Linked DNA regions of Oleomonas cavernae. The protein of the gene in region 1 binds, or shares a complex with, the protein of each later gene. Links are inferred from orthologs where the notes say so. Each region holds a gene or a part of one and is shown in the gene's direction. Other genes may lie near its edges.

The links. The genes of interacting proteins can lie anywhere in the genome.
Region 2: the proteins of secA (region 1) and secY are in contact, whole or in part, in a crystal structure (PDB 3DIN), measured with the Thermotoga maritima proteins. The link is inferred for Oleomonas cavernae from one-to-one orthologs. Residues at the interface, in WP_004082002.1 of Thermotoga maritima: Glu261, Ala262, Arg263, Lys300, Ala301, Arg302, Thr303, Ile304, Ile305, Leu323, Tyr324, Asp325, Pro326, Val329, Ser330, Tyr333, Ile336, Lys340, Phe345, Val349, Glu363, Phe364, Tyr374, Ser375, Gly376, Gly377, Glu393, Ile395, Thr482, Ser483; in WP_004081795.1 of Thermotoga maritima: Glu108, Gly109, Glu110, Glu111, Ala236, Glu237, Arg238, Arg239, Ile240, Thr241, Ile242, Gln243, Tyr244, Ala245, Arg246, Arg247, Val248, Thr249, Gly250, Arg251, Arg252, Val253, Tyr254, Gly256, Ala257, Ser258, Thr259, Tyr260, Leu261, Pro262.

The regions. Positions count from the first base shown.
Region 1 is NZ_QYUK01000011.1:2,097,560-2,101,506, forward strand. What follows is about bases 516-3,810. They hold secA (preprotein translocase subunit SecA), read left to right. Parts: upstream 516-868; coding sequence 869-3,610; downstream 3,611-3,810. Other genes in these bases: D3874_RS13875 (peptidylprolyl isomerase), read right to left, coding at 516-532; D3874_RS13890 (hypothetical protein), read left to right, coding at 3,753-3,810. In the rest of the region: more of D3874_RS13875, read right to left, coding at 1-515; more of D3874_RS13890, read left to right, coding at 3,811-3,947. UniProt on the Escherichia coli protein: Required for protein export, interacts with the SecYEG preprotein conducting channel.
Region 2 is NZ_QYUK01000011.1:2,603,249-2,606,719, reverse strand. The notes cover bases 390-3,208. They hold secY (preprotein translocase subunit SecY), read left to right. Parts: upstream 390-1,036; coding sequence 1,037-2,380; downstream 2,381-3,208. Other genes in these bases: rpsM (30S ribosomal protein S13), read left to right, coding at 3,186-3,208; D3874_RS16250 (adenylate kinase), read left to right, coding at 2,377-3,033. In the rest of the region: rpmD (50S ribosomal protein L30), read left to right, coding at 127-312; more of rpsM, read left to right, coding at 3,209-3,471. UniProt on the Escherichia coli protein: The central subunit of the protein translocation channel SecYEG. Consists of two halves formed by TMs 1-5 and 6-10.

The DNA.
Region 1 (3,947 bases):
GTTTCTTGGCCTCTTCTTCCGACTCGACCAGGATATGGCGGGCGTGAACCTCTTCCTCGGGCGGGTTCTGGGCCAGGATCTGGTCGTATTTCGCCTTCAGCGTGGCGTCGTTGATGGCCGCCTCGATGGTACGGCTCACATAGACTTCCTCGAGGATCCGCTCCTTCAGCAGCTCGACCTTGGCGGCAACCTCGGGATCGGTCTCGAGGCCGGCCTTCTTGGCGGCCAGGGCGATGATCTTGCGGTCGACCAGTTGATTCAGCAGGTCTGAAAATATCGCGTCCAGCGGGATCTGGGCGAACTGCTCGGGCAGAGTCTTGTAGGCCTCCGCCACCTCGGAACGGTGGATTTCCTCGTCGCCGACCTTGGCCACGACCGGATCGTCGGCGGCCGGGGTCGCCGCCGTCGCGGCGGGGGCCGGGGTTGCCGCGGCGGGGGCCGGCGGGGCGGCCGGCCTGGCCTCCTCGGCAAGGGCCGGTAGGGCGGCAGCCAGGGCGACAGCGAGGAGGCAAGGAATCGTCAGGCGAGACATGATTACCCCAGGTTGGGACCGGGCAGACGAGCCCGCGGCAAGCGAAAGTGGCGCGGATCATGGGGCTTCGTGCGACGGTCCGCAAGCCGTCTACGACGCCGCAGGGGCAGGCCCTGATCCAGGCTTGCGGGCAAACTCGCCCCAGATTCAGGCAGCCGTGTGGCAGCGAACCGGCGCTCGTTGACATCCCTTTGGGCGAGCCTTATCTGTCCCATGCCTTGCGACCGCATCACCGCGGCCGCGAAAATGACTTTGTGCGGGTGTTCGCACTCGCTTTTACCCTCAAACGCCTGCGGCAGCCCCTGGATTGGCCCGCGCGGCAGAAGAAGGTTGCTCATGCTCGGTTTCGGCTCGCTCGCCAAACGTCTGTTCGGCAGCGCCAACGATCGTACCGTCAAGCAATTGCGCGGCCGGGTCGAGGCGATCAATGCTTTGGAACCCCAGATCGCAACGCTTTCCGATGCTGAACTGAAAGGCCAGACCGACAAGTTCCAGGCTCGCCTGGCCGCCGGCGAAAGCCTGGACGACCTGCTGGTGGAAGCCTTCGCGACCGTGCGCGAGGCGGCCAAGCGGGCCTTGGGCCAGCGTCATTTCGACGTCCAGCTGATCGGCGGCATGGTGCTGCATTCCGGCAAGATCTCGGAAATGCGCACCGGTGAAGGCAAGACCCTGGTCGCCACCCTGGCGGCCTATCTCAACGCCCTGGAAGGCAAGGGCGTCCACGTCATCACCGTGAATGACTATCTGGCCGCGCGCGACGCCGGCTGGATGGGCAAGGTCTATGGCGCCCTGGGCCTGACCACCGGCGTCATCGTCCACGACCTGACCGACGAGGAACGCCGCCAGGCCTATGCCTGCGACGTGACCTACGGCACCAACAACGAATTCGGCTTCGACTATCTGCGCGACAACATGAAGTACCGCCTGGACCAGATGGTTCAGCGGCCCTTCAACTACGCGATCGTCGACGAGGTCGACTCGATCCTGATCGACGAAGCGCGCACGCCGCTGATCATCTCAGGGCCGACGGAAGACAATTCCGACCTCTATCGCCGCATCGACCTGCTGATGCCGCAGCTCGAAGAGCCCGACTACGAGAAGGACGAGAAGCAGCGCACGGTCTCGCTCTCGGAGGAGGGCCAGGACAAGTTCGAGAAGCTGCTGCTCGAGGCCGGGCTGCTCAAGTCCGAGAATCTCTACGATATCGACAACGTCACCATCGTCCACCACCTGCACCAGGCCGTGCGCGCGCACATCATCTTCCGGCGCGACCGCGACTATGTGGTGAAGGACGACAAGGTCATCATCATCGACGAATTCACCGGCCGCATGATGACCGGCCGGCGCTATTCCGAGGGCCTGCACCAGGCCCTGGAAGCCAAGGAACATGTGACGGTCCAGAACGAGAACCAGACCCTGGCCTCGATCACCTTCCAGAATTATTTCCGCCTCTACCCCAAACTGTCGGGCATGACCGGCACCGCGGCGACCGAGGCGGCCGAATTCGGCGAGATCTACAAGCTCGACGTGCTGGAAATCCCGACCAATGTAGGCGTGAAGCGCAAGGACCTCGACGACGAGGTCTACCTCTCGATGCGCGAGAAGTTCGACGCCATCGTGACCCTGATCGCCGAGTGCAGCACCCGCCAGCAGCCGGTGCTGGTCGGCACGGTCTCGATCGAGAAGTCCGAAATGCTGTCCGAGCACCTGACCAAGAAGAAGGTGCCCCACCGCGTCCTCAATGCCCGCTTCCACGAGCAGGAAGCCCATATCGTGGCCCAGGCCGGCCGGCCCGGCGCCGTCACCATCGCCACCAACATGGCCGGCCGCGGCACCGACATCCAGCTCGGCGGCAATCTCACCATGCTGCTGGAAGACGAGCTGGCCGCCATGCCCGAAGGCGCCGAGCGTGACGCCAAGGCGGCCGAACTCAAGGCCCGGCATGCCAAGGACAAGGAAATCGTGCTGGCGGCCGGCGGTCTCTACATCATCGGCACCGAACGGCACGAGAGCCGGCGCATCGACAACCAGTTGCGCGGCCGCGCCGGCCGCCAGGGCGATCCCGGCGGCTCGAAGTTCTTCCTGAGCCTCGAAGACGACCTGATGCGCATCTTCGGCTCGGAGAACCTGAGCCGCATGCTGCAGCGCCTGGGCCTCAAGGAAGGCGAAGCGATCATCCATCCCTGGGTGAACAAGGCCCTGGAGAAGGCACAGCAGAAGGTCGAGGCCCGCAACTTCGATATCCGCAAGAACGTCTTGCGCTATGACGACGTCATGAACCAGCAGCGCAAGTCGATCTACGAGCAGCGGATCGAATTCATGCGCAGCAGCGACGTGGCCGATATCACGGCGTCGATGCGCGAGCATACCGTCAACAACCTGGTGGCCGAGCACATCCCGGCCAATTCCTATGCCGAAGCCTGGAATGCCAAGGGGCTCGAGGAGGCGGTCCAGCGCATCTTCGGCCTGGAGCTGCCGGTTGGCGCCTGGGCGGCCGAGGAAGGCATCGCCGAGGACGAGATCCGCCACCGCCTGACCGACGAGGTCGACCGCTACATGGCGGCCAAGGCGACCCGCTTCGGCCCCGAGATCATGCGCATGATCGAGAAGAGCATCCTGCTCCAGATCCTCGACCAGTGCTGGAAGGAGCACCTGCTCCAACTCGACTACCTGCGCCAGGCGATCGGCCTGCGCGCCTATGGCCAGCGCGACCCCTTGCGCGAATACCAGCAGGAGGCGTTCAACCTCTACGAGGCCATGCTCGATCACGTCAACGAGGAGGTCACCCGCGTCCTCGCCCATGTCGAGGTCCGGGTCGAGCAGCCGCCGCAGGAAGTGGAGCAGCAGTTCGCCCGCGTCGAGCCCGCCCGGCTCGAAGCGGTCCACCCCGACCCTGATGGCATCGAGAGCGAGGCGGCCCCCGCCCCGGCGCCGCGCCAGGCCCCCGTCGTCAACCGCAGTGCCGCCGGCTTCAACCCGCGCGATCCTTCAAGCTGGGGCAAGATTTCGCGCAACGCGGTCTGCCCTTGCGGCTCGGGCAAGAAGTTCAAGCACTGCCACGGCGCCCTGGTCGAATAGACCGGGGCGACCCCGCCCTTTCGCCCCGCCCCCGCCTTGGGCTAGCATCGGCGCGGCCAGGAACCCCGGCCCGTGCCGGGGCGTTAAAACAACGGGGCCTTACGCTGGGGGCCCCGATGCCGGGTACTTTTGGGAGACTTCGATGCGTCTTGCGCTGATGACCATGGCCGCCCTTGCCTGCACCGGCCCGGCGCTGGCACAGCAGCCGGCCGAAGCACCCTTCATTCCGCAAGCCCCGACCACCACCTATCCGGGTGCTCAGCCGGCCCCGAGCCAGAGCACGGTGCCCGACCGGCCCTGCGAATGCGCGATCGCCCAGGGCGCCTGCACCGCCAAT
Region 2 (3,471 bases), 510 kb from region 1 along the record:
GCCCTGCAGAACAGCCTGTCGCCCCGTTCGGTGGCGGCGAAGCGCGGCAAGCGCGTCGCCGACCTCGTCGGCCAGGGCCGTCGCGGCGATGCCGACGCGGCCGAAGCCCAGCCGGAGTGATGTAAGATGAGCGCCAAGGTCAAGCTTACTCAGATCAACAGCCCGATCCGCCGCCCGAAGTACCAGGAAGCGACGCTGATCGGTCTGGGCCTGAACAAGCTGCATCGTGTGAGCGTGCTGGAGGATACCCCTTCGGTCCGCGGCATGATCGAGAAGGTCAAGCATCTCGTGAAGGTCGAAGCGGCCGAATAACGGCCGTTTCGAAACCGCAGAGGTTGAGGATTTCGAAATGAAACTGACAGACATTGCCGACAATCCCGGGTCGCGTCCTGCGCGGATGCGCGTCGGCCGCGGTATCGGTTCGGGCAAGGGCAAGACCTCCGGCCGTGGCGTGAAGGGCCAGAAGGCGCGCTCCGGCGTGGCCATCAAGGGCTTCGAGGGCGGCCAGATGCCGATCCATCGCCGGTTGCCCAAGGGCGGGTTCGTGAACCTGTTCCGCACGGAATACCTGGCGGTCAACCTGGGCAAGATCCAGGCCGCGGTCGAGGCCGGCCGCCTGGCTGCTGGCGAGACCGTGACCGTGGCGCGCCTGGCGGAAGCCGGCGTGCTGGGCACCCGTCGCGGCATGCCCGTGCGCCTGCTGGCGCAGGGCACCCTGACCACCAACCTGACGATCGAAGTCGACGCGGCGTCGGCCAAGGCGGTCGAAGCGGTGGAAGCCGCCGGCGGCAAGGTTGCCATCATTGCCAAGCGCGAAGTGCCGCGCAAGGAAGGCAAGAAGGTCGCGCGCCGCAAGGCGCAGATCGCGAAGCGCGAAGCCCGGGAAGCGGCGCGCGCCTGACGACGAAACCGAACCCGCGGACCAGGCACCTTGGCCTTTAGTGGCGAGGCGTTTGGTCACGCGGGTTTTCGTCCCTCGTATGCGTAAAGTCCGGCCTCGGGCGCAGCCCTGACGGCGGCTTTTAGGAGAACTGCGATGGCATCCGCGGCCGAACAGCTCGCAGCGAACCTTTCCTGGAGCTCGTTTTCCAAGGCGACGGAGCTCAAGCGCCGGCTGTGGTTCACGCTGGGCGCGTTGATCGTCTATCGCCTGGGGACCTATATTCCGATTCCGGGTGTCGACCCTGGGGCTCTTGCCGCGATCTTCGCGCAGAACCAGGGCGGCATTCTTGGCATGTTCGACGTGTTCGCAGGCGGTGCGCTGGGGCGCATGACGATTTTCGCCCTGAACATCATGCCTTACATCACCGCCTCGATCATCGTCCAACTCCTCACCACGGTGTCTCCCACCATGGAGGCGCTGAAGAAGGAAGGCGAGGCGGGGCGCAAGAAGCTCAACCAGTACACGCGCTACGGCACCGTGTTCCTGGCCCTCATCCAGGCCTACGGCATTGCCGTGGGGCTCGAGGGCATGAGCGCCAACGGCCGCGGCGCCGTGCTCGACCCGGGCCTGGGCTTCCGCATCGAGGCCGTGATCACCCTGACCGGCGGCACCGTGTTCCTGATGTGGCTGGGCGAGCAGATCACCTCGCGCGGGGTCGGCAACGGCATTTCGCTGATCATTTTCGCCGGTATCGTCGCGGCCCTGCCGACCGCGCTGGTCAAGACCCTGGAACTGGGCCGGACCGGCGCCATCTCGGCCTTCGTCATCGTCGCCATCCTGCTGCTGGTGGTCGTGGTCGTCGCCTTCATCGTGTTCTTCGAGCGCGCCCAGCGGCGGATCCTGGTCCAGTACCCCAAGCGCCAGGTGGGTAACAAGGTGTTCGGCGGCGAGTCCTCGCACATGCCGCTGAAGCTGAACACCGCGGGCGTCATCCCGCCGATCTTCGCCTCGTCGCTGCTGCTGCTGCCGACCACGGTTGTGAATTTCGCCGGGACCGGCGGGCCGGAATGGCTGCAGACCGTCACCCGCCTGCTGGCCCATGGGCAGCCGCTCTATATGGCGCTCTACATCGGCGGCATCGTGTTCTTCTGCTTCTTCTATACCGCGATCGTCTTCAACCCGACCGAGACCGCCGAAAACCTGCGCAAATACGGCGGCTTCATCCCGGGGATCAAGCCGGGCATCCGCACCGCCAATCATCTGGACCATATCCTGACCCGCCTCACGGTGGTCGGTGCGGCCTATCTGTCGGCGGTCTGCATCCTGCCCGAGATCCTGATCACCCAGTACTCGGTGCCGTTCTATTTCGGCGGCACCTCGCTCCTGATCGTGGTGAGCGTGACCATGGACACGGTCGCCCAGATCCAGAGCCACCTTCTGGCACACCAGTACGAGGGCCTGATCCGCAAGTCGAAGTTGAAGGGCAGGGGCAAATGAATCTGATTCTGCTGGGGCCGCCAGGGGCCGGCAAGGGCACCCAGGCACAGCGTCTGGAGCGTGCCAGGGGGCTGGTACAGCTTTCGACCGGCGACATGCTGCGCGCGGCCGTTGCTGCCGGTACCGACGTGGGCCGTAAGGCCAAGGCGGTGATGGAGGCGGGCCAACTCGTTTCCGACGATATCGTGGTCGGCATCATCGCCGACCGGATTGCCCAGGACGATTGCAAGGGTGGCTTCATCCTGGACGGCTTCCCGCGCACCGTGGCCCAGGCCGAAGCCCTGGACAGCATGCTGGCCACGCGCGGCTTGGCGCTCGACGCCGTCATCGAAATGCAGGTCGACGACGAGGTCCTGGTCGAGCGCGTGTCGGGCCGCTACACCTGCGCCAAGTGCAATGCCGGCTATCACGACAAGTTCCAGCAGCCCAAGGTGGCCGGGGTTTGCGACATCTGCGGCTCGACCAACTTCAAGCGCCGGGCCGACGACAATGCCGAGACGGTGCGCAGCCGCCTGGAAGCCTTCCACGCCCAGACGGCGCCGCTGCTGCCCTACTACCGGGCGCGCGGCGTGCTGCGCACGGTCGACGGCATGGCCCCCATCGACGACGTGACTCGCCAAATCGAGCGAGAACTCGACGTCGTGGCGGCTTGAGTGATTGACATGGACCTGCCGACTCATATAATCCGCCCTTCTCGTCGGCAGGGCATGCTCTGCGGCGCGCTTGTCGTTTGCGCGTCCGCCTGGCAGGCGTCGGGCGAACAAGTTCTGGTTTCGACGAAACGTTTGGCACGAAGAGGTTAGCGGTGGCTCGTATCGCAGGCGTCAACATTCCGACCAATAAGCGGGTCGAGATTGCTTTGACCTATATCCATGGCATTGGTCAGCAGAAGGCCAAGGAGATCGTGACGAAGGTCGGCATCGCCGACGGCCGCCGGGTCAACCAGCTTTCTGAATCCGAGGTCAGCCAGATCCGTGAAGTGATCGATCGCGACTATCTGGTCGAGGGCGATCTGCGGCGCGAAGTGGCGATGAACATCAAGCGGTTGATGGACCTGGGCTGCTACCGCGGCCTGCGTCACCGCCGTGGGC